Regions from separate parts of the Xenorhabdus bovienii SS-2004 genome, predicted to be linked through region 1. Evidence: predicted binding sites of a transcription regulator. Region 1 holds the regulator's gene; each other region holds the start of a gene.
What was found. The regulator LexA, encoded in region 1, represses DNA repair genes until DNA is damaged. The targets are predictions, from matches to a motif close to TNCTGTATGTACATACAGNA.

Region 1 (10,623 bases):
TAATGATTTCGCAGATAGAAAATTTGATGGGCATGTAGAACGGACAAAATCTCGTCCACTTCCCAGTGGGGATGTTAGCGAAAAAGAAAGCAAGATCTTGTTTGTTACACTGGGGCTGATCTCTTTCGCACTGGTTTTGACGCTGAACAAAATGACGATTGCCTTATCTTTCATTGGATTGGCACTGGCATGGGTTTATCCTTTTGTCAAACGAGTCAGTAACTTGCCACAGATTGTATTGGGGGCAGCCTATGGTTGGTCAATTCCAATGGCTTTTGCCGCAGTAAGTGAGTCCTTACCATTAGAATGCTGGTTGTTATTTTTGGTTAACATAATATGGTCAGTAATTTATGACACACAGTATGCGATGGTTGATCGTGATGATGACCTGAAAATCGGTGTAAAGTCGACGGCCGTGCTTTTTGGGCGTTTTGATAAACTGATTCTGGGTATTTTGCAGTTTATTATGCTCGGTATTCTGGTATCGGTTGGTTGCATAGTGAATTTAGGTGGGATGTACTACTGGACGTTATTACTAGCGGGTTCGCTCTTCATTTATCAGCAGAAATTGATTTCTGGGCGAAAAAAGGCTCTCTGCTTTCAAGCATTTATGAACAATAACTACGTCGGTTTTATCTTATTCCTCGGTATTCTTTTCAGCTATGTTTAACATAACGGGCGGATAAACCCGCCCGTTCAGCTTTATCTCCAGCGTAATGCTTTAATGTTGGTCTTTGTTTGTCTGTTCAGTATCATTCTGCTCTGGTGGCATACTGGCACTTTCAATTGTCAGACGGATCTCAGGGGACATTAATTCACTCAACATTTGATAGAGTTTTTGAGCGCTGGTCGTGCTTATATCACTATTATCATGAATATAACCTTCCTCGCGCAGCGTATTGACTGAGCTGGCAAACACGGCCTTGTCAAAGAACTCTGGGGCATTGATTCCATGCAGTACCGACAGACGCTGTGCCAGCATCCGGCTCTCTTTTTCCAGCACGCCACGGCTGATTTCAGGAGTGGCATTCAATAAAGAAAGCGTAATGGCATAGCGTTGCAGAGTTTCACGGATACCTGCTGCCAGCAATTGCATTGGACGAATGCGCTCAGGGTTCAGAACGAGCATATCCTGTTCTTTGTTGCAGATAAGGCATTGACGCACCAATTCATCAATCAGTGTGTTGACCACTTCAGGTAGAGATTCCTTACTATACCGCATGAAAAGTTCTTGTTTGAGCAGCGGGTAAACCAGCTCAACCTGACTGAGTAGTTCGCTGCGGCTAATGCGGCGATGATGCATCACAATACTGGTAATCAAAGATGGCAGGATCAGCAAGTGCTGGATATTGTTGCGATAATAAGTCATCAATACCGCGCTTTCACGAGGCAGGATAATGATATCCCCAAGACTGTCTTTTTCGACCTCAAACTTATTCATCAGCAAGGCATGATCCAGCAATTCTTCAGCTGTTTTGTTCGGCACAGTCACATCGTCAGCGTAAGGAACATTGCACAGTAATTGCAGATAACAGTTCAATTGCTCAATCAGCTGCTCGCGAGTAAGTGCTCGCTGACGTGATGACAACAAGGCTGTAGTGCATAAATTGATGGCATTTGCTGCTGCGGCATTATTGATGTTGACCATAATATTGCCAGCGAGTTTGCTGACAGTCGGCGTTAACCATGTCGGGCGCTGGGCGTCTATCGGATCGATGGAATCACGCCAGTCGGGAACATGATGGTTAAGGTATTGTGTCAGAGGAATGGGTTCGCCAAAGTTTACATAACCTTGTCCCAGATTACGCAGTTTACGCAGCCCACGGATCATCTGAAAAAAGCCTTCTTTTTCCTTGGTTGCACCGCGTAACTCTTTAGCATAAGTTGCGACTTCCATTACATGTTCATAACCAACATAAATTGGCACGATGGTGATTGGACGGGAATCTCCACGCAGCATCGCCTGTAATGTCATCGAAAGGGTGCCGGTTTTCGGATCGAGCAGACGGCCGGTACGGGAACGCCCACCTTCGACGAAGTACTCAACAGAATAACCACGGGAAAACAACTCACCCAGATATTCACGGAATATCGTCGAATAGAGCTTGTTTCCTTTAAAAGTCCGGCGGATAAAGAATGCACCAAGGCGGCGGAATATCGAGCCTGCCGGCCAGAAATTAAGATTGATGCCAGCAGCAATGTGTGGTGGAACCAGCCCTTGGTGATAAAGCACATATGAGAGCAGGAGATAATCCATATGGCTGCGATGGCATGGGACATAAACCAGTTCATGACCATCCTGCGCCAGTTGGCGAACCCGCTCGGCGTTATGGACATTAATGCCCTGATACAAACGGTTCCACGTCCATCTCAAGATACGATCGGTCAAACGTACGGTTTCAGAAGAGAAATCTGCTGCAATCTCCTCCAACATATTGATAGCGTTTTGCTTCGCCTTTTCAGGTGAGATTTTTTTGCTACGTGTCTCATCGGCAATGGCTTTCTCAATGGCTTTGGATGCCAGCAGCTTGTTGAACAGATCCTGCCTGGCGGGCAAACGTGGCCCTACCGCAGCCAAACGCTGCCGGGAATAGTGTATCCGTGCAACGCGGGCAAGTTTATTGGCAATGATATCATCTGTGCCATGATCATTGGCCATGCTGAGTAATGAAACAGGTGTGGAAAAACGCACAAAACTATCCCGTCCCAGCCACAAAATTGCAAAAAACTTTTGCACACCGTTTAGTAAACGCAGCTGTGGCGCTGTATTTCCTTCCTGCCCTTCGCGTCCAGGGGAGCGGCCGAACATCACAGAAACAGGCACCATCTGAATATCCAAATCGGGATTATTGCGATGCAGATCCAGATAAGAATGAAAAATCTTCACGGATTCATGTTTAGGTGCATAGCAACGGAACACTCGTGGGCCGTCATCAATAAAGACATAGCTTGGAAGTAGGGTGTCACCCATTTCCAAAGGATTCAATGGATCTGGCAGATCTTGCGCCAGGCATTGTTGACGCAGGGTCAATAAGTCTGTTTTTGAGTGATACGGCAGCACATATAAAATAGGCCGTGTCGTATCAAGGATCAGTTCTGCAATGGGATCCGTGGGGATAAGCTTACTTTTTACTAAGAATTTCAGTGGAAAATTCAATAATTTATAATATATTTTACGCCAACTTGACATAACAACTTTAAGCCTCTTGTTAGCAACGCGCCGCAAGCATACCAGAAACGGATTTTGAGATCTGTGGAAATAAGACAATAATAGGAGCTAAAAGTTATATGACCTTACAAATATTATGCTAATTGAAGAAAATTTTTTATGGAAAATCAATCAACAGGTTTGATTCGTATCATTAAAGCGGCAGGGTACTCGGCGAAAGGTATTAGGGCTGCGTGGCAAAATGAAGCGGCATTTCGGCAGGAAGTCATTGTCGCCATATTAGCAATTATCCTTGCATTTTCCCTTGATTTTGGCATGTCCGAGAGGCTTTTGCTCATCGGTTCAGTCATGCTGGTGGTCATTGTGGAAATCCTTAACAGCGCCATTGAGGCGGTAGTTGATCGCATTGGCAGTGAATATCATGAATTATCGGGCAGGGCGAAAGACATGGGATCAGCTGCAGTATTTCTGACAATAATTCTGGCGTTGTTTATCTGGGGAATGATCCTTTGGTCGTATTTTATGCACTGATATGACATGATTTTCGTCAATACACGTTATTTAGCGGCTTTTATGGGCTGGCAGGTTCCCAATTCGAATTTACCTGTATATACTCACAGGCGGACTGTATAAACAAACAGGGGGCGAAATGAAAGCATTAACTGCCAGACAGCAGCAAGTTTATAACTTGGTGCGTGACCATATTTCGCAAACGGGTATGCCACCAACACGTGCTGAAATCGCAGCACGTCTTGGTTTTCGTTCACCTAACGCGGCAGAAGAGCATTTAAAAGCATTGGCGCGTAAAGGGGTGATAGAGATTATCTCTGGTGCATCCAGAGGTCTCCGTTTGCTTCTTGAAGAAGAAGGGGCAGCGGGATTACCGCTGATCGGTCGTGTTGCTGCTGGCGAACCATTGCTGGCTCAGGAACATATCGAGAGTCATTACAAAGTTGATCCTGCATTATTCAAACCAAATGCTGATTTTCTGTTGCGTGTCAGCGGAATGTCCATGAAGGACATCGGCATTATGGATGGGGATTTACTTGCTGTGCATAAAACACAGGATGTTCATAATGGCCAAATCATTGTGGCGCGAATTGAAGATGAAGTGACAGTCAAACGTTTCAAACAAGTAGGAAACAAAATTGAGCTGATTGCTGAAAACCCAGAATTCGAGCCTATCGTTGTGGATTTATGTGAGCAGAGTTTTACCATTGAAGGATTGGCAGTTGGTATTATTCGTAACGGGGATTGGATCTGATTGTAAAAGCGGATAATTGCACTTTGCCATTCTGGGGCGGTCATTTTTTTCGTAGTACCCGTTCAATAAAAGTTTTACGGAAGCTTGAAAATAAATGTGTTTATCGGCCATGACCGCCTCAATCAAACTTAAGGTTATTTTGCCTTATTTCTTTTTATTCTCTTCAGTTTTGTGATTATGCTGACATGTATCGCGTTCTGTACAGGAATCGATTTCATGGCAAGGGGAACACAAACCGTGGACTTCAATCACGCTGTGACGTAAATGAAACCCCACTCCTTGAACTAACTGCTGAATAGCGGATTCAATATTCTTGGCATCCCGTTCGGTAACGGAACCACAATTCTCACAGATAAACATGGCTGACGTATGGCTGGGTTCCTCAAAATGATGGCAAATCACATAACTATTTGTGGATTCTATTTTGTGGACAAAACCCTGTTCAAGCAAAAATTCCAGCCCACGATAGACCGTTGGCGGTTTTGCCTGTGGCTCGACTTCACGTAGCAGATCCAATAAATCATAAGCGCTTATTGCGCTTGGCTGCGTTGAAATTAAACGCAGAATTTCAAGTCGTTGAGGTGTTAAACGAACTCCTCGTGACAGGCAGATTGTCTCAGCCTGTGTCAGTAACTTTTTTGGATTGATAGTTTTCATTACACCTTTCACACTCAGCATGATGCCAATAGTTGTAATATTATCATGTTTTTCAGTCTGGAAGTGGGATCCAAGCAGACGGTTACGGTGCTGATGGCTAAACGAGTCGGTGAAAAGGTGATTAACTATCCTGATGTTATGTCATACTTTGTTTAATGGTGGTGGCTATTCAGGATAAAAATAAAAATTAATCCGTTGATAAGAACGATAAAATATGCTGAAAACAAAATTTTAATTCTTTGGCGGTAGAAAAAAGGCATGTATGGAGATAATAGCAGTTTCTTAAAAGAAACCGCTATTTTGTAAGGGAAATTAAGGCAATTGTTATTTAGTGAAAATGCCTTTAAAGGGATTCCAGCCATCATCGCCTTTTATTTCTTTTAGATAATAAGCATAATTTGCTAGATACCCATTTAAGAGAGAAAAAGCTCCTCCCATTACATTTAAAATACTATCTGATATATCAATACCTGATATTATTGAGAAAATTACTATGATTGAAAATACAGCAATGTTAAGGCCTAATAAAGTTAATCCTTTTTTCCATAATCCAATGATTAGGTAATAGAAAATTCCGAAAAATAATGCAATAAAGTTCATGTTTATTTTAATACGTTTTAAAAAAGGTGTTTTTCTAAATGCTTCTCTATGCTCTTGTGTAGATGGAGCTCAATTTTTTTCAAAAAACTTAAAACGTTCTTGCCATTTTTCAGAATATTTAGATATGTCCATTGAGTTCCCTTATTTATTATCATTATATTTTTTAAGTTTAATAACTATTTTTTAAAATAATCACAAACGGTAATTTCTATTTTTGGATGTTATTTGTGAAAGGTTTACTTTTTTCTTCTCTTTAGAGTAATAAATAATCTTCCCTGTGCATTAAAGATGATAATGATAAAGTATAAGGTTAATCATTATCAATACTGTTTTTATTTACAGTATATCGGATTTTATTAATTACATAATTGATATTTTCTTTGTGTTATTAACTAATTATTGACCTTAATCGCTGTATTCAATTTTGGCGGCATAAACTTTATATGTCATGATATTCATAGAGTACTCCTTACTGTTTGAATGAGTTTTTTTGTTTAGCTTGTATGGATTCCTGTCCGCCCTCTGGAACTTCTCTGTGCTATAGTAGACCATAAATTTCCCCCTATTCTCTGTATCAGCTTCCTTATAAATGAGGGAGCGGCAAGGGATTCAGAGAATGAAAATATCGCCTTGAAAGTACAAAAATGCAGCAAAATAAAAAAATTGAAAATACTGATACAACTAAACATGTGAGCAAAAAAGAGGCTGAATTCTCTCTCAACCGTTTCTCCGTTGCCCCCATGTTAGATTGGATTTACTAATAATATAAATCAACTAGTTATGCGGTTTAGGGGTGCTATTGGGGTGCCTTGATAGCAGCACCCGGATAGTTTTTGACGGGTTTTGTTAGTTCATTTTCTTTTAAACTGTATCCTCTCCAGTTCTTTTGAGGCTTGCTCTCTTTGTTTATCAATGTATGCAGCAAGATCATTCACATGAACGATTCTCGGTGACTTCTGGCTGTCGTTTAACTTATATGTAGGGATACCCAGCTTTCCTTCGTTTGCCTTGCGTTCGGCTGTTCCGGGACTCATCTTGAAATATCTTTCCGCTATATCTGACAGCGGAATTTGTGAAGTCTCAAACTCTGCCATTAACAAAAAGGCTGTATTCATCTTCACTATTCCCCTCCTTTCTGATAGCCGTTCTCCAGAATTATTTTAGCCACTCCCGCAGGTGTCACCTTATCACTCCATGTCGCATCAAATATGATGTCGTTCAGTTCCCAACTAAGAATGTCGTCCAAATTTTTTGGTCTTAAGTTGTAGGGCACTATGTCGGGCACTCCTTCCATAATGTCTATAGTGAGTGCGGCAATTTCCTTTTCTCCCCGTTCTGGCTTACGGTATCCTGCCTGCCAGATTGCATCGGTGATATCAGAAGGATCGCCCCAGACCGAGGCGATGATTTGAGTCAGGTGGAATGAGTTATTGATCATGACTCTTCTCCGCTGTTTTCATCATCAAAGATAGCCATTTGTCCCGCCTCTTTCAGTGCACTAATCATCTTATGGCGCTTACCTTTGGTCTTTTTGCGAGCGTTCATGATTTGGCTGCACACAGAAAGCAACTCAGCTTCGTTCTTCTCATCTTTTGCTAGCTGGTGGCGTAATTCATCAAATCGTCCAACCATGTGATCGAGAGACGGCAGGGCATTAATGCCGATACCTGAATTTCCCGATTTGAAATCGATAAATGCCTGGTTCACATCAAGCTGGAAATCCGGTCGAATCCATCCCGCGTAAGAAACCGCTATCAACTCATGGGCGTAAGTGCCCGGCGATGTGCCGCCGTGAGCAGAATCGACTGCTTTTTGAGCAAGCGCCAAATCTGGCGTTTGAATACTTTTCAGTAACTTAGCCTCCAATTCTGCAATAAGCTCTTTTGCGTACTTGGTTCTCAGCCATCTGTTTGGTGCTTTTTCTTCACCCTCTCCACTGGCCTTATGTAATGTGTTCAGGTTGTAGCGCCCGAATTCATCAAGGGGAATTTCAACACCAACAACCACAGGAAGTAATTTGCCTTTCATTATTCTTTACCTCGCTTATTACCCGCTTTCTTCACCGGTGTTAATTTCACTTCTGCCACTTTTGGCGCTGGTGGCAAGGGAGGGCAATCGCCCTCATGAATGTAAAAGTTCTGTCTGAGGCGGTGGATAATCTGATCCGTATGATCCCTGCCGTCGTCGATGTGGAACGTGGCCTTAACAAGCACATCGTTAATGTCTGCCATCTGGCACTGCTTATCTGTCACTGTCCGCCTCCTTGCAAAGGATTTTGTAAGCGCGCATCATGTGATTGGATTTGCCTGTGATAACCGTTCTTCTGAAAAACACACTGGAAGAAGAAGCCCGAACAGGTGTGGCTAACAGGGCAGCATCAACACAACGGTTGTGTTTTCGGCGTTCTGTAATGAAACTGGAAATGACTATTTGCGCTGTGCTGCCCTTGTCCTGATATTCGATTTTCATAGCTTCAACTCTCTTACCCTTTGCTCGGCAGCTTCGAAAGCGTCTTTATAAAGTGGCAGAACGATAAAAACAGGGTTGCCGTAAAGCTTGTTTGTGAAAGCGCCAAACCGGAATCGACAAGCGGCTTCCATGCCCGAGGGTTCCATGAGTACCGCGCCCCTACCAAACATCAAATATGGGTAGGCCAGATACTTAGCACCAAAGTACGGGATCACATTCTGTTTCTCGGTCGGGATGGCTTTGTCTAAATCAGGGAAGCGTCCATTAATTATCTCCAGACGAGTAAGGCTAAAGGCCACTTCATCTTCCCCCAAATGAAAGGCTTTTGGTTCGTCCCCTAACTGGATGTCGGTAAAGCAAGCCTGTTCTGGAATGTCGCCACAGAACCGGATAATCAGATCGACGTCAGTATCATCATCAAAGTTAATGACGTTCTCTGTGAGTTCCATGCGTACCAATGCATGACCGTTAGTTGCCTCAAGATGTTTTCGGGTAATGTGCACCCCCGATAACTGGGGGCGTTTTTCCGCATCTTCGCCTTTGGCCACACAGACCAAAGCGGCGCGCAACAAATCAGAAGCAATGATCATGATTTCACCTCCGCGTTTGGGCACAGATCTATGCCAGCAATGGTATTTTCATTGAATTCTTCCGGCATAACAGAGAAGAGGGTATGGTTGGTTGATATCAGGCGATCATCGGTAAATACCGCCTGTGATTTTTCGATAGCGTCCAATGCATCATGAGCCTCCGTATAAATTCGCAGCGTGTGGCGATGTCCGCAGGGGTAATCACCTAAATAGGTCACAATGTGTTTTGTCTGTTCCATTTTCATCACCTCACTTCTTGCCAAACAATTTTTTGAGATCAATACCGTATACAGCCAGCCATGATTCGGCAGGCCATGACTTAACATGTCCGTATCGGGTGTCGGGAACCTTCACAACTTCGATGTCGTTTTCACGGCACCATTTACGGAGTGGGGCATACTGGTATTTTTTTTCTGTGGCGTTCTGTACCGCTGTAATCGTTGCGTGCTTGGTGCTTTCGCCCAGACGTTCTTCCAGTTCTCTGCATTTGCGGGTGGCAGCACCGAGTTTGCCGAGAGCCTGAGCCTCACGACTGCGACTGATCTGTGATTTGGTGCGGCGAGCTTCATCACGTTCTTGAGTAATGACGACCTTTTCTTTTTCAGTTGTCAGCAATGCTTCCAGAGCTGCAATGTAATCACCGGGCAAGGCAGGGGGATTGGTTGCTGGCTTTTGTTGGTGAAAGTAAGCTGACTCCATTTTTTCAAAGAAAGACCATGCTTCATCGGTATCAACGATTTTCGACATACGGGCAGCGCCTTTTTCAGTCCATAGAATCTGCTGACTTGTATGTTTACTAACCAACCCGATGTTATCGGGTACCTTCTTAAACTGACGTAATTCATCCCCTTCAAGCTTGAAATAATGGACGCCATCAATAAACCGTGACTTGTTGTTCAAGAGATTGTCTTGAATGTTTTTTGTACTAGCACCATACCCAGCCGCTAATGTTTCAGTGGTGACAACACGAACGCCTTGCCATTCGATCACTGGCAGCTTGTTTGAATCTATAGTGACTAATTCGTTTTTCTTGCTCATGTTCTGTCTCTTAATGTTCAGTTAATGATGCCGGTTCAGCGACGAATAACTTGATGCCGTTGATAAATACGCCATCGATAAAATCACGCATCCATGTGGAGTTATTTTCTTTCTCGCTCTTCTCGATGTTGAAATAGAAACTCCACAAAGCGATATATCTCTCATCGGGTCTGAACCCCAGAATCGTTTTTTCGATTTGGTGAATAAGCAGCGTTTCAATAACTTCGGCATCTAATTCAACGCCGCCGTTTTCGTGAATAAATATAAAGTTCCCATTGGTGTTTAAACCGAACCGTTCGTAGCATGAAACTAAATATTCCTTAGCAATAAGGGTTCTTTGTCTTTTCACCATGTACTCTGCGCATTCCATTTTTTCCGCATCAGTTAATGGCGGGTAGTTGGTTATCGCTCTTTCTTCATCTAAAAGACAAGCTGGGCAACCTTTGTTATTTTCTTTTAAATATTCGATAACTTCTTTTGGTGTCATTTCTGCATTGCTCATCACAACCCCTCCCTAATAGTTATTTTTGCTTCTCGAACACATCGTAAATTATTCTTGATACATTCCTGTTCTTGCTTTTTATTACGGGATAATGAAAGTGCCTCACCCCATTTATCAGCAGCACGACGGAATAAGCCTTTTAGTTCTAAACTCTGCGCTGATTCTGTTGCCTGTTCATATTCAGTCATTATTCGCCGCCTGTTTATTCATGTACCTGCTTAATACTGTGATGTGACTGTGATGTAATAGATGTCTTTCTTCGTTATTTTCTTGATTATATTGAGCCCATAGTCGATGCTTAAGATCAGCGGCTAAATATTTAGCTCTTTTCCAA
Region 2 (10,623 bases), 1.3 Mb from region 1:
GCTTTTTGATAGAGCCATTTTCCATAGGCCGAGTAGAGGAGTATACTCGGCCTTTTTTTATTTTCTTACCATATAGCGCTGGAAATTTTTTCAATAAATTGTTTTTTCTCCTGATATATATTAAGAGAATGGAGATCAAACAACCCTCAGTATATTGATAAGGTGTTTTATCATAATAATATGAACAAGGACACGGATCTGACTGCAAGTCAGGCGAGTTTTTAATATAAATTGTGATATTTACCTGAATTTTATAAGTGAGTACTGGTAAAAATAATTAAAGAAAATTCTAATTCAGGAATACAAACGGTATTCTAGAAGGATGCCTGCCTTGATGATAGGCTATTGTTCAAAGTAGTTTATAGATAGCAGGATGATAACTTTTATGTTAAAATTTTGTACTAATAACGTTAAATAATATGGTCTTTATAATAGGTGCGTATGGATAAGCATAAATTTTATCAGGAGCTATCAGATAGTTTGATGGCTCTATTGTCAGGTGAATATGATTTAATCGCTTCTCTTGCCAATACAAGTGCATTATTAAGTGATTATTTGGATGATGTTAATTGGGTCGGCTTTTATTTGGTGGATGGTAATACTCTAGTTTTAGGACCATTTCAAGGTAAGATCGCTTGTGTCCGTATTCCTATAGGAAAAGGGGTATGTGGAACTGCTGTGGCAAAAAATAGTATTCAGCGCATTTCTGATGTACATGCTTTTCCCGGTCATATAGCTTGTGATACTGCCAGTAACGCTGAAATTGTCCTTCCTTTGGAAATTAATGGGCAAATTATTGGCGTATTGGATATCGACAGCACTGTTTTTGAACGGTTTGATGAAAATGATGAACAGGGCTTGAAAGCGCTTGTTATCAGGCTTTGTAAGCATTTGGGGCAATGCGTTGTGCCAAAATATCTACAACAGAACGTAACTTAACATACGTATAACGTGGCATTTATCAGTAAGGCTATTATAATGTCGCCTGTTCATGCCTGCGCTGGTTGGCAAAACCGTTGTAATCAGGAAATTTCATGGAAACTGAACCTAAGTTGAATAGTAGTAAAGAAGTCATTGCTTTCTTGGCGGAGCGCTTTCCGCTCTGTTTCGCAGCAGAAGGTGAAGCACGTCCTCTAAAGATCGGGATCTTTCAGGATATCGTTGAACGTATTCAGAGTGAAGAATGTTTAAGTAAAACACAACTTCGTTCTGCTTTGCGCTTGTATACATCCAGTTGGCGCTACCTTTATGGTGTTAAAGAAGGTGCCCAGCGTGTTGACCTTGATGGTAATGCGTGTGGTGAGCTGGAAGTGGAGCACATTGAACATGCGCGTCAGCAACTGGCAGAAGCGAAAGCGCGAGTACAGGCTCAACGGGCTGAACAACGTGCCAAGAAACGTGAAACCGAAAACGCATCCGACAAAAAAAGTGAACATCCTGTGAATAAAAAGACGGCACCTCGTCGTCAAGCATCAGGTGATGGTGAAAAACGTTCATCTCGTTCGCAAAATCGTCTGCAACAGTCACGTAAACCAGCAGATAACGTTACAAGAAAAATTGCACAACCAAGAATTTCACAACCTGAGTTAACCTCAGTCACAGACGTATCCTCTTTGAAAGTCGGGCAGACAATCAAAGTAAATGTAGGTAAAAGTTTAATGGATGCTTCTGTACTCGAAATTGCAAAAGATGGTGTAAGAGTGCAATTACCTACTGGTCTGGCAATGATTGTACGCGCAGAACACTTAAAGTTCTGATACGGAGGCCAACTTGGGCATGAACAAACTCATTAATTTGGCTTTCGTTTTAGGTCTATCATTTTCTGGTATAGGGTATGCAAATACTGCTAATGTCATCGGTAGCAGTACCGTTAATGGGAACAATGCGCCTGTTATTGCCCTCAGTCAATTGCCAGATTTAAAACCGGAACAACAACATTCAACCGTGAGTAAGCGGATTGTTTCTCGCTTTCTGCGTTCTCACTACCGCCATTTTTATCTGGATGTTGCTTTTTCAGGGAAAGTCTTTGATCGCTACCTGAACGCATTAGATTATGGCCATAATGTTTTTCTTGCATCAGATATTGCACAGTTTGCTGAACAGAAAGGGCTTTTAGGTAAAGAGCTTGAAAATGGTGATTTAAGGCTGCCTTATGCTCTGTTTAACTTGATGCAGAAGCGCCGTTTCGAACGTTATCAATATGTTCTTTCTCGCTTGGAACAGCCTGTTAATTTAGATGGCAATGATACGTTTGAAACCGAGCGTACTAAGGCTCCGTGGCCGACCAGCGTTGTGGAATTAAATAAACTCTGGGATGCCAAGATTAAATCTGATTGGATAAATCTCAAACTGTCTGGTAAAGATGATAAAGAAATCAAGGAAATACTTACCAAACGTTATCGAACTCATCTAAAACGTCTTAATCAAAGTAAGAGTGAGGACGTTTTTCAAATTATCATGATGGCTTTTGCGCGTGAAATAGATCCTCACACTAGCTATCTTTCACCTAGCAATACAGAACAATTCAATTCAGAAATGAGCCTTTCTCTTGAAGGAATTGGCGCTGTCTTACAATATGATGATGAATATATCGCTATTCGTTCACTGGTTGGGGGAGGCCCCGCAGCGAAAAGCAATTTACTGAAGGATGGGGACAAAATTATTGGGGTCGGGCAAGCCGGGAAGCCAATTGTAGATGTTGTCGGATGGCGTCTGGAAGATGTTGTGACTCTGATAAAAGGACCGAAAGGAAGTAAAGTTCGCCTTGAAATCATACCCAGCACGAAAGGGGCTAAAAATCATATCGTCACGTTAACTCGTGAGAATATTCGCCTTGAAGATAATGCAGTTAAGATGTCAGTAAAAACGGTAGGAAAAGAAAAAATTGGCGTCCTTGATATACCGAGTTTCTATGTTGGCCTGACTAACGATGTGAAAATACAGCTGCAAAAATTGACCAAACAGGGCGTGTCCTCAATTGTAATTGATTTACGGACCAATGGTGGTGGAGCGTTAACTGAAGCTGTATCGCTGTCTGGTTTGTTTATTTCTACTGGTCCGATTGTTCAAATCCGGGATAATACCGGTAGAATAAAACAAGACTCGGATACTGATGAAGCAATATATTATAAAGGCCCTCTAGTCGTTTTAGTGGATGGCAGGAGTGCTTCAGCATCTGAAATTTTCGCTGCTGTTATGCAAGATTACGGCCGGGGCTTAATTGTTGGTGATCCTACTTTTGGTAAAGGCACTGTTCAGAATCATCGTTCTCTAAATCGTATTTATGATCAGATGTTAAAACCTGACTGGCCAGAGATTGGTTCAGTGCAATATACTGTTCAGAAATTTTACCGGGTGAATGGTGGCAGTACTCAGCTTAAAGGTGTAACTCCTGATATCCTTATGCCAACAGCGGAAGAGCCTGCTGATATAGGTGAAAGCCAAGAGGACAATGCGTTACCGTGGGATAGTATTCAGCCGGCATCTTATCCCTTCTCAAAGGTTATTTCAGCGTGGGTGCCGTTACTGACTCAATTGCATAACCAGCGTATTGCCAATGCTCCTGAGTTTAAATATATCAAGCAAGATATTGCTTATTACAAATTAATAAAAGCTCGTAATGGCGTTTATTCTCTGAATTATGCGCAGAGAGAGAAAGAGAATAAGGAGTATGAATCAATCAAGTTGAATCGTATTAATGAGCGATTTAAACGAGAGGATAAAAAACCACTCAAGTCACTTGATGATTTACCGAAAGATTACAAAGGGCCAGATCCCTACTTAGATGAATCGGTACAAATTGCTCTGGATTTGGCACATCAACCAGCCGAAATAACTCTGACGAAGTGATTTTAAAGTTCGTTACAGATAAAAGGCCGACTTGGTAGTCGGCCTTTTTTGTGACACTGTAAAGTTATGTTGATTCTATCGCTTAGCATCTTAAAAAAATTGAATAATATGGAATGAATCTCCATATTTATGGTTTGGCTCTTAGTTGAATTGTTTGATAATTAAAGGAAATAAATTTATATGATGCGAATAGCCTTGTTCCTTCTCACTAACCTCGCGGTCATGGTGGTGTTTGGGATAATACTTTCACTCACAGGAGTTCAGCAAAGTAGTGTAGCTGGTCTCATGATTATGGCTGGTTTGTTTGGTTTTGGTGGCGCGTTCATTTCTCTGTTAATGTCGAAATGGATGGCATTGCGTGCTGTTGGTGGTCAGGTCATTGAAAAACCTTCCAATGAAATGGAATTGTGGTTGATGGAAACTGTTCGCCGTCAGTCAGATCAGGTTAGTATTACCATGCCACAGGTAGCTATTTACAATGCTCCTGATATTAACGCATTTGCGACAGGCGCACGTCGTAACGCTTCGTTAGTTGCTGTCAGTACTGGGTTGCTGAATAACATGAGTCGTGATGAAGCGGAAGCTGTTATTGCTCATGAGATCAGCCATATCGCTAATGGTGACATGGTAACGATGACGCTGTTGCAAGGAATTGTGAACACATTCGTTATTTTTATCTCGCGTATCATCGCACAGGCGGCTTCAAGTTTCCTGTCCAGCAATGATAATGAGAATGAAAGTAGCAGCAACGGTAATCCAATTGTTTATATGGTGCTTTCGATGGTACTGGAGATTGTATTCGGTATTCTGGCAAGCATTATTACCATGTGGTTCTCCCGTTACCGTGAATTTCACGCCGATGCAGGATCAGCGAAACTGGTTGGGCGTGAAAAAATGATTGCTGCGTTGCAACGTCTTAAAACCAGCTATGAGCCTCAAGAAGAGGGTCGTATGATGGCATTCTGTATTAATGGTAAGTCTAAGAGCTTCAGTGAATTATTCTTATCTCATCCTCCATTAGATAAGCGTATTGAAGCCCTTCGTAGTGGTGAATATATAAAGTAATACCATAGTGACCTGCTCTATTATGGTCTGAAGTAAATATTCAGTGAAAAAAGCCGGTATTCATCATGAATGCCGGCTTTTTTATTGCTCTTGTGAGCGAAATTTAGTTTTTTGAGGATATTATGCAACTAATATATAGGTAGTATGAGGGGAGATACAGATAAAAAATGCTCCCTTTGATCATTGATATACACAGGGAGCGGAATTTTATCTGATACAGATTAGGACTGACTTAATCCTACCGTTTCATCTTGCTCTAATATTTCTTTGTTAGTTGTACCCATCAATTGACTAGTGATTGTACCAGCTGTCATTGCACCATTGACGTTTAATGCTGTGCGGCCCATATCGATAATAGGTTCAACAGAAATCAGTAGTGCGACTAAAGTCACAGGTAGCCCCATAGCAGGTAAAACAATCAGTGCTGCGAATGTTGCACCTCCACCAACACCAGCGACACCTGCAGAGCTGATCGTCACAATACCGACGAGAGTCGCAATCCACAGGGGATCGAAAGGGTCAATACCGACGGTTGGGGCAATCATTACCGCTAACATAGCTGGATAAATACCGGCACAGCCATTTTGACCGATAGTCGCACCAAAAGAAGCAGAAAAACTGGCAATGGATTCTGGTATACCAAGGCGACGTGTTTGTGTTTCAACATTCAACGGAATACTGGCAGCACTTGAACGGCTGGTAAATGCAAACGTCAGAGCAGGGCCGGCTTTCTTGAAGAATTTGATCGGGTTGATGCCAGTAAGTGCCAAAAGTCCTCCATGTACGACAAACATCAACCCAAGGGCAATATAGGAAGCAACGACAAAATTGCCCAATTGTGCAATATCGTGAATGTTGGAGCTGGCAACGACTTTAGTCATCAGAGCCATAACGCCGTATGGTGTTAGGCGCATAACCAGCCTGACGAGTTTCATTGCCCATGCTTGCAGGGTATCAATGGCAATAAGAGCTCGCTCACCACGTTCATGGTCATCTTTAAGCATTTGTAATGCAGCGATACCTAGAAACACGGCAAAAATTACAACACCGATAATTGAAGTAGGGCTTGCTCCAGTAAGGTCAGCAAATGGATTTTTAGGAATAAAAGAGAGGATAAGCTGTGGTACACCCAGATCTGAAACTTTGCCGATATAACTTGTTTCAATAGCAGACAGGCGCGCCGTTTCTTGTGTGCCTTGAATTAATCCTGCAGCAGTCAGACCAAACACATTGGCGATAATGATGCCGATTAAAGCCGAAATAGCAGTGGTGAACAACAAGGTTCCAATTGTCAGGAAACTAATTTTTCCTAAAGCGGACGCTTTATGTAAACGTGCGACTGCACTCAGAATAGAAGCGAAAACTAATGGCATAATGACCATTTGCAGTAACTGCACGTAGCCATTGCCGACGATATTGAACCATTTAATTGATTCTTTCACAATGATATTGTGTGCACCATAAATGACGTTCAATGCCAGCCCAAAAACAACACCCATGATTAGGGCAACAACAACTTTTTTGGACAGGCTCCACTTATTTGAGCTCGCTTTTGCTAATACTATAAGTAGTGCTACAAAAACCAGCACATTAATGACGAGTGGTAAATTCATCCCTAGACTCCAAAATTTCTAACTATATGATTTTTTGTATGGTATTTAATCGTACTAGGTTATAACGGAACGTTATACCATTTAATAGAATAAGAAAACATGTTATCAGCATAAGAAAAGCCTTACTTATAATTAAATGGAATTAAATATAATGATTTCTTACTACCTAGTAAAATTGATTATAAATACTTATATTATTATATTTGATTTTCGTCTGATATTTGCTGATTATTGATATAATTTGTGGATTTACACATAGTGATAAAAGTGAAAAAAATAAACATTGTTTATGTTTTTGAGGGTGACCCCATTGAGGAAATGGGGTCATGAACTAATAAGACTATATTTAATCCGCTACTTATATAGACTCTGTAACTTGTCAATTTGCAACTTATCGATTTGTAATTTATCAAAATAGTGGTGGATAAACGAAAAATCAATTTGATGTGGAAGGAGAATGGCAATGACGAGCACCAGCACAGCAATAAATCGCTCCGCTTTTTTGCGTTCCTTTCCTCTAAGAATAGGGATACAGAAACGTATCCTCAGTGGCCATAAGAGTGGGATGCCTGCGGGTGTAAGCATATCAGCAATCAGATGGCTGATATAACCCACAATCATTGCATGAAAAAAGTCAGTTGGAATGGGCCACCCAGACGGTATTTCAGCCTGGAAGAGAATAATTCCTACTCCCAGGGCTAGTAAGCTGTGAGTAAATCCACGATGCCCACATAGTCGGGCAATAGGAATTGATATAAAACGAAATAATCTACCTAACGTTGAACTGGGATGATCAATATCAGGTAACAATGAGGCCAGAAGCACTCCGGGAAGCATATGAAGCCAGTCTCCCTGTGCTATTTCTGGTGTAATTTCTAGCTGGTGAGCCAATATGAGGCTGGCAACTGAAAAAAGGAGATGCCCTTCTGCTGTCATAACGATTTATATTGATTATTTATGCTGATTGCTGTTTATACATACAGTGAGGCAGTATAGAGGGTTTTTCACAAGTATGATAGGGGGTAAATAAGATAAATCTGTTATTTATTAATATAGAACACTAAGATTTAATTGATTTTTACCTAGAGCAGCTAGGATAAAGTACATTATGATGAATATTTGCGCTGCCCTGTAGGGAAAATACAAATCAAAAAATGGCAGCACAGAGCAACTATCAAGTAATGTTTTCTATGGTTAACTCTTCCAGTGAATTTAACTTAATATCAGCCAGTGACCAGCGGGGGTCATCAAAATGGTGGAAGGCCGGAATCACAATAGAGCGCATTCTTGCTGCTTTGGTTGCTACCATACCGTTGAAAAAATCTTCCAGTATAAGGCAATTAATAGGGTTAACCTCAAGTTGGATAGTGATAGTAGCTTCCTTTCCCACTGTTCCACAATCTCCCACTTTTCTTTCAGGTAGTCGCGAAGGGGGTTGATATCTCATCAATGTAGTCGGCAAACGGATGGGTGGGGTGGAGAGATGATTGATAATTTATCAACATAGTCAGATAGTAACTCTGTGTGTTAATATGGATTTTGAGTTTTAGCAATGTACATAGGTAGTTTGATGAATTGTGTACATAACTTACAGAGTGAAGTAAGAGATTGCTAATAACGAATTGAAAATAAACAAATTTTATTTCATGCAAGTGATCTTTCGTGTGGGTCACCACTGTAGATAAGGATTTTAAATGCCTGTAATTACTCTTCCTGACGGTAGTCAACGTCAATTCGAGCATGCTGTTTCTGTAATGGATGTGGCTCGCGATATCGGTGTGGGCTTGGCAAAAGCGTGTATTGCTGGCCGTGTTAATGGCGAATTGGTGGATGCATGTGAATTAATTGAAACCGATGCTAACCTTGCAATTATTACCAGCAAGGATGAAAACGGTCTGGAAATTATTCGCCACTCATGTGCACATTTATTAGGTCATGCAGTTAAGCAGCTATGGCCTGATACGAAAATGGCAATCGGTCCTGTGATTGACAATGGTTTCTATTACGATGTTGATTTGGATCGTTCTTTGACGCAGGAAGATATCGAGTTGCTTGAGAAACGCATGCTGGAGCTTGCCAAGACAGATTATGACGTCATCAAGAAAAAAGTCAGTTGGCAGGAAGCGCGTGAAGCATTCGCAGCTCGTGGCGAAGAATACAAGATCCAGATTCTGGATGAGAATATCAGCCGTGATGATTATCCGGGTCTGTATCACCATGAAGAATATATGGATATGTGCCGTGGGCCACACGTCCCTAATATGCGTTTCTGCCATCACTTCAAATTGCAGAAAATAGCGGGCGCATACTGGCGTGGCAATAGCGACAACAAAATGTTGCAGCGTATTTACGGTACTGCATGGGCAGACAAAAAACAACTCAATGCCTATTTGCAACGCTTAGAAGAAGCTTCAAAACGCGATCACCGTAAAATCGGCAAACAGCTTGATCTGTACCACATGCAGGAAGAAGCGCCGGGCATGGCATTCTGGCATAATGATGGCTGGACAATTTTCCGTGAGCTGGAAACATTTGCCCGAGTTAAGCTGAAAGAGTACCATTATCAGGAAGTGAAAGGCCCATTCATGATGGATCGTATCCTGTGGGAAAAAACAGGTCACTGGGAAAACTACAAAGAACATATGTTCACCACATCATCGGAAAACCGTGAATACTGCGTGAAGCCGATGAACTGCCCAGGACATGTCCAGATTTTTAATCAGGGTCTGAAATCTTATCGTGACCTGCCGTTGCGTATGGCTGAATTTGGTAGCTGTCATCGTAATGAACCGTCAGGGGCATTGCATGGATTGATGCGTGTACGCGGCTTTACTCAGGATGATGCACACATCTTCTGTACTGAAGACCAAATTCATCAAGAAGTTAGCAATTGCATCAAAATGATTTATGACGTGTATAATACATTTGGTTTCGAGAAGGTTGTTGTCAAATTATCGACTCGTCCAGAAAAACGTATTGGCACTGAAAAACAGTGGGATGAAGCAGAAGCTGATCTTGCTGAAGCACTGAAACAAAGCGGTATTGAATTTGAATATCAGCCGGGTGAAGGTGCTTTTTATGGCCCTAAGATCGAATTTACTCTATATGATTGTTTGGATCGTGCGTGGCAATGTGGTACTGTGCAGCTCGATTTTTCATTGCCAGCGCGTTTGAATGCGTCATATGTCGGTGAAAATAACGAACGTAAGGTTCCTGTAATGATCCACCGTGCTGTTCTAGGCTCTCTGGAACGGTTCATTGGTATCCTGACTGAAGAATATGCTGGGTTCTTCCCAACATGGTTGGCACCTCAACAGGTTGTCGTCATGAATATTACTGACGGTCAGGCAGGTTATGTACAGGAATTGGTTAAAAAACTTCAAGATGCTGGCATTCGTGCAAAAGCAGACTTGAGAAATGAGAAGATTGGTTTTAAAATTCGCGAACACACTCTGCGTCGAGTGCCTTACATGCTTGTTTGCGGCGATAAAGAGGTCGAATCAGGAAAAACTTCTGTTCGTACCCGCCGTGGCAAGGATTTAGGTAGCATTAATGTCAGTGAGTTTATAGAAAAATTACTGACAGAAATACGCAGTCGCAATCTTCATCAATTGGAGGAATAAGGTATTAAAGGCGGAAAAAGAATTCAACCGGCGCGCCCAAATCGCATTAATGAAGAGATTCGCGCCTCTGAAGTTCGTTTAACAGGATTAGATGGCGAACAGATTGGTATTGTCAGTCTGAGAGAAGCTCTTGAGAAAGCTGAGGAAGCTGGTGTTGATTTAGTTGAAATCAGCCCAAATGCCGAACCGCCGGTTTGTCGTATCATGGACTACGGCAAGTTCCTCTATGAGAAGAGTAAATCAGTCAAAGAACAGAAAAAGAAACAAAAGGTTATTCAGGTTAAGGAAATCAAATTCCGTCCTGGTACAGATGAAGGCGACTATCAGGTCAAACTACGCAACCTGATTCGTTTTCTGGAAGATGGCGATAAAGCTAAAATCACCCTGCGTTTCCGTGGACGTGAAATGGCGCATCAGCAGATTGGTATCGAAATGCTTAACCGCATTCGTGAAGATCTGAGTGAACTGGCTGT
Region 3 (10,623 bases), 1.2 Mb from region 1:
ATTTCTATGAACATCTTTGCTTGATCTTCGCTGCATATAAGGGTATCACTTAGAACCATGTGGATGAAAAACGATCATTGTTTTATTTACATGGTAATAAGATGAGGAAGTAAGGCATGAAAAGACAGAAAAGAGACCGTTTGGCAAGAGCACTTTCCAGAGGTTATCAAGCTGGAATTCACGGACGGCCGCGGGAGAATTGCCCTTATCATTCATTGGATGCGCGTTCACATTGGTTGGGTGGCTGGCGTCAAGCGATGGAAGACCGTGCTTGACGATAAGTAAGTTTGGTTAATACTCGATTCATTAGGATAATCACCTCCGCCGCAGTAGCGGAGGTGATTAGCACTGGAAATAAGCGTTTGCAGCCAATACGAAATAGTCAAAAGGCACTGGTGTCCTTAAATAATCCTACCTTCAAATCTTTTGCGGTATAAATCAGTTTACCGTCTACCAAAACTTCACCATCAGCTAGCCCCATAATGAGCTTACGGTTAACAATTCGCTTAAAATTAATGCGATAGGTGACTTTTTTTGCCGTTGGTAACACTTGGCCTGTGAATTTAACTTCACCCACCCCAAGCGCACGGCCTTTACCTTCACCCCCGATCCAGCCAAGGAAGAAGCCAACGAGCTGCCACATAGCATCAAGGCCGAGGCAACCTGGCATAACGGGATCATTGACAAAATGGCAACGGAAGAACCACAGCTCAGGATTAATATCTAACTCAGCTTCGACATAGCCTTTATCGTAGGCACCTCCGGTTTCTGTCATTTTGATGATGCGATCCATCATCAGCATATTGTCAGCAGGTAGTGGCGGGCCATTTTCACCGAATAACTCTCCTTGTCCAGAGGTTTGAAGTTCTTCTTTTGTATAGGACTCTTGTTTGTTAAACATATTTTTGGATAGCCTTTTAATTATGTAAGGTCAGAGGATAGCGTACACTTGTACGCTGAACAACTCCGATCAGATAAAACTGAATTAACCTAACCAGCGAAGAAACCAAGGAAGTTTAGGCCGCTCTTGACTATTAGCCTGTGTAATGCGTTCGTATATAATGGCTAACAAGTGTTCTTTTTGTGGATCGTAATAGGGAATACCTGTCAGGAGTGATGCTGCTTCAGAGACATGCTCAACTGTCCAGATATGGAATTGCCCATTTTTTACCGCGTCGATAATGTCTTGATTCAGACACAGGTGTTGCACATTGGACGTAGGGATAATCACGCCTTGCTTACCTGTCAGCTCCCGGTAGTTACACAAACGGAAGAAACCTTCAATCTTTTCATTGACGCCACCAATGGATTGAACATAGCCAAATTGGTCTACAGCCCCTGTTACGGCAATTTGCTGATCAATAGGTTGTTGTGACAGAGCGCTGATTAATGCACACAATTCAGCCAGTGAGGCGCTGTCGCCATCAACTTCGCCATAAGATTGTTCAAACACAATAGAAGCAGAAAACGGTTGTGGCTGATCCAGTTTTAATTCAGAAATCAAGTACGCCTGCATGATCATCATGCCTTTTGCATGAATATTGCCGCCTAGCTCCACTTTACGTTCCACATCAATAAATTCACCGTCTCCTAAATGAGCAACGCAACTGATGCGGGAAGGTTCGCCCATCGGATCTGGATGCCCTGGATATTCGAGCACGGATAACCCATTGATTTGACCAATTACTGAGCCTTGTGTACGGATCAGTATCTGACCTTTCAGAATTTCGTCTATGCTACGTTCAGCCAAATAGCCATGACGCCAGAGACGATTATCTTCCGCTTGTTGCATCGAATGCGATGTGATTTGATTTTCCTGTTGGTAAGCGGCGGCTGTTTCCAGTTTTTGTTGTAACCACTGAATATCCAAAGGTAAGCTGAGTTGGTCTTCGGTATAACGAATGGCTTGTTTGAGCAGTACAGGCCATGCATCAGCGCTTAATGGAGGCAATGTTTGCTGCTGAATTATTCTGTTAACATAGCGGCACCATAGCGCTAGATCATCTTCTTCATGAAATGGCATATCCAACTCAAATTCGCCATACAGAGCATTGTTGGCCAATTCTGGCTCAAGAGCGTGTAGTTCCTCAATACTCAGGCGATCTCCCACCAGAACGAGCTGCAAATTCAACGGCATTGAAGGTACAGGCAGGGGCAGTGAGTGATTCTCATTGTGTGATAGCCAATCAAAACGGCGCTGGATAATCATCTGCTTAAGACGAACCCACATTAATGGCTGAGAAAGTAGGGTACGTAAAGGCAAAATCAGGACACCGCCATTGACCTGATGGATAAGGCCAGGTTGTAGCTGAAGTGCACCTTGATGGGTGTAGATGTTGCCGAATAATTGCTCCGGTTCAATCCATTCGCGATAAGCAACCCGTTCAGTTGGTGCAAAGGAGCCTTCACCAGAAGAACGCCAAGTAATGGTTTGGTGTTCTATCTGATAGTAACCACCGATTTTTGGACGACTTTCCGGCAGTAAAGCTGAGATAGTATCAGATAAATGAGACAGATAAATATCACTCTCATCCGCCTTTACTAACATAAAAGGCTGACGCAGATCGGCCTGACAAAAGAGGGTTAACCCATTGTGTAACCTGGATTGAATTGCATCCATAGTGACGGGTGCTAATTCAGCGACAGAATTGAAGAGTGCTTGATAAGGCGTACTGTTTAGCTGTAATGCCTGCCAGTCTAATTTTATATTCGTCAAAGTGATAGCTACATATAGTGAAAAGGGAAACGTTTATTATACAAGATTAGGCAATGAACCGACATGTCATAATCTTTGAAAGGTATGACATTTGAGTTAACTCATTAATTATCTATAAAATATTCTAATATACTGTGTTGCTGTGAGCAATTAAGGGAAATAATTGCTATGCTTAATTTAAGTTACGCTGTCACTGAGAGATAAAATGAAATATCAGCAATTGGAAAATCTGGAATGTGGCTGGAAATGGGCTTATTTAGCGAAAAAATATCGTGAAGGTGAGCTAATTACTAAATACATTGAAAAGAGCGCAGCGCAGGATGCGATCATTGAGTTGATGCAGTTAGAGCGTGAGCCAATTAAGGTACTGAAATGGATTTCGCGGCATATGAACCCAGATTTATCCAACCGGATGAAACAGACGATTCGGGCGCGGCGTAAACGTCATTTTAATGCGGAACATCAACATTCGCGAAAAAAATCCATCGATTTGGATTTCCGGGTTTGGCAGCGGCTTTCTGCTCTTTCCCGACGTCGTGGCAATACCTTATCAGAAACGATAGTGCAATTGCTGGAAGATGCAGAATATAGAGAAAAATATACCCATCAAATGTCGAGTCTAAAGCAGGATTTGGAAGCTATTTTGGGGAAATAAGAGCTATAGACAGAAACAATAAAACCCCATGTTAACATGGGGTTTTTAATTAAATATGGAGGGCAGTGTGACTATTACTGTGCCGCTTTTGGCTGAGTAACGATCTCTTTAGTACCCTGAATATTGATAACTACACGGCGGTCTGGAGCCAGACAGTCAATGAGTTTAGCGCGACCTTTGATGTTATCGCATGTAGAGCCAGTGACAGAACCTTCTTTACCACGGCCTTCTGCTTGGATGCTGGCTGCCGGGATGCCTTTAGCTACCAGATAATCAACAACGGATTCAGCACGTTTCTGGGACAATGGCAAGTTGTACTGCTGGCTACCGATACGATCAGTGTGGCCGATTACCAGAACTCTGCCTTGATTTGGGTCAATTTTGGCCAGTTGGGTGTAAAGGTTGTCCAGCTCTTGTTTACCTTCTGTTTTCAACGTTGATTTGTTGAAATTGAACAGAACGTCAGAGCGCAGAGTAAAGCTCTTGTTTTCAACAGTAGGCGCAGGCGTTGGAATAACCGGAGCAACAGGTACAACGACAGGAGCCACGTCATCTTGACCAAAACGATAAGAAACGCCAACGCTCAGCATACCGTTATCTGGACGGGCACCGACACTGCCTGCATCGCCGATGTTGTTGACCCACTGGTAATCCAGACGGGTTGCCAGATCTTTCGTCAGAGCGTATTCAACACCAATGGCAGCCAGTGGAGAAACACCTGTGTCGTTGTTTTTCAGTCTGCGCTGATCTTTATCACCTGCACCACCTAATGCGTTAGCATTATAAGTAGCGGAAGAGTCTGCGCGCCATACCATACCACCCAGGCGAGTATAGACATCCAGATTATCCATAACTGGGTAGCTCAGTTTGGCCGCCAGTTGAACGCCTTGAGCACGGAAAGCACCGTTGTTGACGCTGCCTTTATATGCCATGCGACCCAGCCAGTCATAACCCAATTCAAATCCTAGATATGGGTTTGCCTGATAACCAACATAGGCACCTGCACCCAGCTGGTTTTTGCGAGTAGGGCCGTTACCGATTTGGTTATCATATCCATTGCCGTAAAAATTCACGTCATGGTACTGAGACCAACCCAGCTTAGCACCGGTATACCAGGTGTTATCCTTTGGAGCTGCTTGAGCAACAGTTGCGAAAGCTGCCACTGCCACTGCTACTGCGATAGCTGTCTTTTTCATTTTACGCCTCGTTATCATCCAAATAGGCAATTGGCCTTAAAAGCCTTATTATTAGCCATTGGTTAAAATGTCTAGTTAAGTATTTGTACTTCTATCACTAGATGCGTCCTGAAAAATATAAGGGCGGCTAGTACAAATCTAAACTGAGTAAAGTCTACAACGAACTTAAAAACTTACAAGTACACTGTGACTCGTGGCACAAAATTTTTAGTTTCATCCATACAAATTATGAATGTTTTTGACGAACATTTACAATATTGACAGCATTAATATATTGATTTCCATTGAAAACAAGGATAGGTAGCAGTAGTAGCTTATTTTTTATAAAAGAAATTGGGATAAATCTCAATTCCAGTCAATGATAGTAAACAGAATAGATTTGTAACCTGTTTACTGGTGGTTTGAAATGATGAGCCGAGTTTTGTGGGCGCATAATAAATCCCAACGCCGTACCTTTCTGGGCGGCCAGTTGTAGCTTTTGCACGTCATACTCAGATAGCTCTGGTAGCCAGCCCAGAACTACACTGTAGTTGCCACTCGCCAGAGCCTTTTCCATGGCATCAATTGATGCAACAGGACGGATTTGATTTAATTGAACGACTTTATCTAAAGGTAAACCAGAACTCATCAGCCACTGACGACTCAATCTTTTATTGGGTGTAACCCAGAGTAACCAGCGATTTTCATGCCCGGATTGACGGAGTAAAGGAAGCAGAAGGTGATTGATAGCTGGCTGGTGCTCACAGTAGATCAGTTCACTGACCATTCCTTTTACTACTTGTGAATCAGATTGGGATGATTCGACAAAAGATAGCCGACTGGCAGTTTTGAGACTTGTCATTTTGTCTATTTTGAAAACCGGATAATTGTCTGTTTTTTGTTCTTTCTCCGTTCCGTTCACTGCCGTTTTCTTCTCAATCAGATATCCCCAAGATGATCGAATGCCCATAATGTTTCTCGTCACAATGAACTGTATATTTATACAGTATATCGCTATTTACTTAAAAGCAAGCCTATTTTTTTTCAAAGCGCTTCGCAAAAATTTACATAAAACCGTTTTTTTCTGACTTAACGATTGGCAGTTGGAAACAGATTGCGTATGGTTTTAATTACTTGTTCTTGTTATCTATTTTGTTAATAGCAACAGGGAAAGATATTAATTGAGATATAATTCATGGAGTGATAAAAATGTTTTTATCTGGGGCGCGTTTTGCTCAATTGAAACACGGCGTATCTTCATTGGGAAAACTTAAGAAAAAATCTCAATTTGGTGGGTTTGGGTTGTTACTTGATGGGGTTTTATTTGCCATTAGTTCAGATGGTGAACTTTATTTACGAGGAAATAGTCATGCTGAGGTATTATTTAAAGCCAGAGGCATGGAGAAATTTATTTTTTCAAAAAGGGGCATTCCTGTGACTTTACGATACTACCGGGTTAATGAGTCACTTTGGCAGGATCAAAAGCAGTTGTTTGAATATGTCAACTTAGCTTATCAATATACAATGGCAGAAATTATCGATAAGCAAAAAATGCCCCTTAGGTTAAAAGATCTCCCTAACTTGGGAATGACTTTAGAACGCCAACTATGGAAAGTCGGCATATCTAAAGTAGAAGAGTTGCATATGCTGGGAGCAAAAGCGGCTTACCTTAAATTACAGCAACACAGAAAACAGACGAATGTCAGCATATTGCTTGCGTTGGCTGGTGCGATAGAAGGTTGCCATGTTGCCGTATTACCAGAGAAAGTCCGTGATGATTTGCTGCTCTGGCATAAGGAATTAGACCCGCGTAATTCGGGTTATCATTCTTAACGAATTATAAAAAATAGGGGCATAGCCCCTATTCAGATATACCTTTTCGAGTTTGATGGCACGTTACAGCCGCAGAGCCAGATTTATTCTGGATTCAATTCCGTACAAAATAGTTTTATTTATTACCACTCCATTTTTATGTAAACATCTATTTCAGGGTTCATTTCCTTATAATTTATTTTCTGTCAAAGAGATAAAATTACTCGGATAAATTAATCAAGTTATCAATTATCTGTAACGAAAATAATTCAAACCAGTAAGGAAGTTAATAATAGAAATATATCATTTATTATACCAGTAAAATACTATAATAATGAGTTAAGTTATAATGTGTTATTTTTAAATAATAGTTATTGTTTCGTTTTGTTATTTTAAAATAATTAAAAAACGCACCTATATTAAATAAAAAATAATATAGACTTCAATCAAAATAACAATCAATATTACAGTTAAAAGAAATTGTAGTTATCGTGAGCTATATTAATAAATAAAGAGTAATAAATAATAATTGGGATTAAAAGGATGAATAAATTGAACGTAATAACTTAGGTAGAAAGAGTATTAGACTAAATATATGAAGGAAGTCACATCAGTAATGGGTGCTTTTAACCACTAAGGCTGATAGATATTAACTATTTTTGTATAAAGGAGAATGCTGAAAGATTGCGAGAATCGCTATAGTGATACAACGATAAATAATGCCGAAACCCATTAAATTCACATCATGGTATGGGATAAAAACAGGTAAAAGAGTTAGGTGTGGGACAGTGGATTACATTAATACCCAAAAATTAATTGCTGAAGGTGAAGTGTAGAGCTGAAATCTACTCGTTTGTGTCACAGAGTAAAAGTAACTTGCGAACGGAATGCATTCGTATAATTTATTATGAGAACATCTGAAAGCTCGTTGAACTCGAACTTATATAACCTTCATCCCGCTCAAGAGGATGTGTTTTACGAGCAGGCACTCTATGAAAATAACCCATTACACAACCTAGGTTGGTATACATTGATAGAGGAAAATGTTGATATAGTAACTTTTCAGCAAGTGTGGAATTTACTACATCAACATATTGATATGTTACGATTACGCATATCGGTTAATTCGGACAATGAAGCTATACAATATATCCAAGATCAAGGTGTACCTGAAGAAATTATATTTTATGATGCTGCAATGCAGCCTGATCCTGAAAAAAAAGCACAACTTTGGATGCAGCAGCAAATAGATAATCCTATAAATTTTTTACAGGAAACTCCATATCAGATTTCATTGATTCGTATGACAGAGGAAAAATATTATTTTTTCACTATATTTCATCATATTATGATTGATGGTGTAGGGTTATTTCGACTCCATGAGTATGTTAATAAATTGTACGGATGTATTAAAAATGGAACATCAACAGCTTGGTTGTTAGAAATTCCGCAATATTTAGATACAATAACTAAAGCAAGGAAATATCTGAATTCTTCTCATTACGAAACGGATAAACACTACTGGTGTGATTTTTTAAAAGAACATGAAATATACCCTTTAACGCCTTGCTATCAAAATACGGGTAGTGGTGTTGGTTCGCTAACATTACCTTCTGAGATGACATCAGATTTACGTATTTTTTGTAGAGAAAATAATACTAATGTTTTTGCTGTCTTTTCGAGTCTAGTCATCATCATGATGGCAGAACTTACGGGGCAACAAGAATTGACATTTAGTACTATCACACACGGAAGAAAAAGAAGATTAGATAAGCATGTCATTGGAATGCATGCAAATATTTACCCAGTGCATTGCCAGGTTTCGCACTCTCTAAGTGTGATTGAACAGATTAAATTAATAGACTTATCGTACAAAAATAGTTATCGCCACTGTAAATTTCCCCATTCTCACCTTATTCGAATCGCCAATAACTTTGGGATTCCTTTACCTAATTTATTTATTTTCTACGATCGATTTTCAGAGTCAGCATCTGAAATAACTCAAAATAAATATAATCATATAGAAGGAACCGCTAATATTTATCCTATTGTTTTTCGATTCAAGGATTATGGCGGCACTGATCAGGAACTAAAAATAAATATAAATTATTTGCAGGCGTATTTTAGTGATCAGGATGTAGGGAAAATATTTGAACGTTTGAAAAATTTATTTGCTGCGTTGATTAAAAAACCTTCTTTATTAGTTAATGAATTGCCTATTTTATTAGAACAGGAACGTCACACTTTACTGCACACTTGGCACCAGACCGATGCGCTGTATCCGCAAAATCAAACCCTGCAACAACAATTCGAAGCCCGTGCGGCTGCCATGCCAGATAATGTAGCACTGGTGTTTGAAGGAGAAACGCTGACTTACCGCCAGCTGAATGAGCGGGCGAACCAACTGGCCTTTATGATCCGCGAGCACTATCAGCAACGACACAATCAAGCGATGCCGGCAGATACGCTGGTGGCACTGTACTTGGATCGCAGTCTGGAGATGGTCATCAGTATTCTGGCAGTACTGAAAGCCGGGGGCGCTTATGTGCCGATGCCCCCTGAACATCCGCCGGAACGGATTCAGTTTATTTTGGAAGATACCCAATCTCCGTGTGTGGTGACTCAGCAGAGACACCTGACGACACTGAGTGAATGCACAAAAGTTCTGATTGACCAGCCGGCACTGATAGCGGCAGATGACAAGGCGGTGACGGACGGCCGGTCAGTGGATAATCCGGTGCCGGTGAACGGAGCCGCTGATCTGGCATATGTCATTTACACATCAGGAACGACTGGGCAGCCAAAAGGGGTATTACAGACTCATCATAATGCTGTGCGTTTATTTGCTATCACCCAAGGGGATTATCAATTTGATCAAAATGATACTTGGGTTCTTTTTCATGCCTATACCTTTGATTTCAGTGTCTGGGAATTATGGGGAGCATTAATATATGGTGGGCGTTTAATTATTCCAACCGTCGATTGCACGAAAGATTTTGTCAGCTTTAGCCGCTTGTGCTCACACCAAAAAGTCACCGTCCTGAATCAAACTCCAGGCGCATTTTATGCTTTTATTGATGCCTCGTTGAGTATTGGCGCTAAATTCCCCTGTCTTCGGTATGTGATCTTTGGAGGAGATAAACTTAATCCTGTTCAGTTGAAGCCCTGGTGGGATAGTTATGGGGATCAATCACCAACTCTTGTCAATATGTATGGGATAACAGAAACAACGGTACATGTTACCTATCAGAAATTAATAAAAGACGACGTTATAACGGCATCCTGCATTGGACGACCGTTAAATGACATGCATGCCTATGTTTTGAATGACTCAGGTCATCTCGTCCCTATCGGTGCCCCAGGAGAGCTGTATATCGGGGGCGCGGGGCTGGCACGTGGGTATTTGAACCGGCCAGCGTTGACCGCCGAGCGTTTTGTGGTGAACCCGTTTGCCACGGCGGAAGATCAGGCGCGGGGTTACACCCGCCTGTATAAAACCGGTGACTGGGTACGCTGGCGGCCGGACGGTAATCTGGAATATCGGGGGCGCAATGATTTTCAGGTCAAGATCCGTGGCTACCGGATTGAGCTGGGGGAAATTGAAAGCGCACTGGCTTCGCACCCGCAGGTGAAACAGGCGGTGGTGATTGACCGCGAGCATGAAGGCCACAAAGCGCTGGTGGCGTATGTGGTCACGGACGGGGAGCTGTCGGATGAAGTTCTGATGGAGTACGTGTCCGCCCGCCTGCCGGACTATATGGTGCCAGCCAGCTTTACCCGGATTGAGACGGTGCCCCTGACCCTGAACGGCAAGCTGGATCGCCGGGCACTGCCGATGCCGATGTGGGGAAACCGGGACGGTTATGTGGCACCGCGTAATGCGCTGGAAACCCGGCTGTGTGTTATCTGGCAGGATGTATTGGGACTGGAGCGGGTCGGCATTGAGGATAACTTTTTCCGGATCGGGGGAGACTCCCTGATCGCGATTAAGCTGACAGCCGCTATTCGCCGTGCTTTGGCAGTGGAAGTCTCGCTGGCACAGGTGTTTAGCTTGAAAACCGTTGCCGGGCTGGCCGCCCAGATGGGACAGCAGGCCTGCACGGTGATCCCCCACGTCGAGCTGGCGCGCTACCCGCTGTCATTTGCTCAGGAGCGGATGCGGTTTATTGAACAGTTTGAGCAGGGAACCCATGCCTATCATATCCCTTATCTGGTACAGCTCCATGATGGGGACGGCTTATCCCTGCTGGAAACCGCTATTCACC

Region 2: the regulator LexA is predicted to act here: its motif matches at 7,493-7,512, upstream of XBJ1_RS10775 (metal-dependent hydrolase).
Region 3: the regulator LexA is predicted to act here: its motif matches at 5,536-5,555, upstream of sulA (SOS-induced cell division inhibitor SulA).

The regions. Positions count from the first base shown of each region.
Region 1 covers NC_013892.1:3,836,095-3,846,717, reverse strand. The annotation lists gene ubiA (4-hydroxybenzoate octaprenyltransferase) at 1-670, shown strand, start outside; gene plsB (glycerol-3-phosphate 1-O-acyltransferase PlsB) at 722-3,190, opposite strand; gene XBJ1_RS17050 (diacylglycerol kinase) at 3,329-3,700, shown strand; gene lexA (transcriptional repressor LexA) at 3,819-4,433, shown strand; gene zur (zinc uptake transcriptional repressor Zur) at 4,578-5,090, opposite strand; partial or broken gene XBJ1_RS17035 (DUF2628 domain-containing protein) at 5,415-5,714, opposite strand; gene XBJ1_RS17030 (pyocin activator PrtN family protein) at 6,542-6,805, opposite strand; gene XBJ1_RS17025 (hypothetical protein) at 6,811-7,128, opposite strand; partial or broken gene XBJ1_RS23075 (KilA-N domain-containing protein) at 7,370-7,718, opposite strand; gene XBJ1_RS22690 (hypothetical protein) at 7,718-7,942, opposite strand; gene XBJ1_RS22685 (hypothetical protein) at 7,932-8,159, opposite strand; gene XBJ1_RS17005 (hypothetical protein) at 8,156-8,773, opposite strand; gene XBJ1_RS17000 (hypothetical protein) at 8,746-8,988, opposite strand; gene XBJ1_RS16995 (ORF6N domain-containing protein) at 8,999-9,787, opposite strand; gene XBJ1_RS16990 (hypothetical protein) at 9,798-10,289, opposite strand; gene XBJ1_RS16985 (PerC family transcriptional regulator) at 10,289-10,477, opposite strand; gene XBJ1_RS16980 (hypothetical protein) at 10,470-10,623, opposite strand, start outside.
Region 2 covers NC_013892.1:2,515,475-2,526,097, reverse strand. The annotation lists gene XBJ1_RS10800 (GAF domain-containing protein) at 442-939, shown strand; gene proQ (RNA chaperone ProQ) at 1,035-1,757, shown strand; gene prc (carboxy terminal-processing peptidase) at 1,777-3,849, shown strand; gene htpX (protease HtpX) at 4,030-4,914, shown strand; gene XBJ1_RS10780 (L-cystine transporter) at 5,136-6,527, opposite strand; gene XBJ1_RS10775 (metal-dependent hydrolase) at 6,882-7,463, opposite strand; partial or broken gene XBJ1_RS10770 (hexitol phosphatase HxpB) at 7,702-7,890, opposite strand; gene thrS (threonine--tRNA ligase) at 8,222-10,150, shown strand; gene infC (translation initiation factor IF-3) at 10,154-10,623, shown strand, end outside.
Region 3 covers NC_013892.1:781,848-792,470, reverse strand. The annotation lists gene rmf (ribosome modulation factor) at 117-275, shown strand; gene fabA (bifunctional 3-hydroxydecanoyl-ACP dehydratase/trans-2-decenoyl-ACP isomerase) at 383-901, opposite strand; gene XBJ1_RS03345 (AAA family ATPase) at 986-2,716, opposite strand; gene matP (macrodomain Ter protein MatP) at 2,922-3,371, shown strand; gene ompA (porin OmpA) at 3,446-4,567, opposite strand; gene sulA (SOS-induced cell division inhibitor SulA) at 4,923-5,531, opposite strand; gene XBJ1_RS03325 (TfoX/Sxy family DNA transformation protein) at 5,756-6,379, shown strand; gene XBJ1_RS03320 (non-ribosomal peptide synthetase) at 7,266-10,623, shown strand, end outside.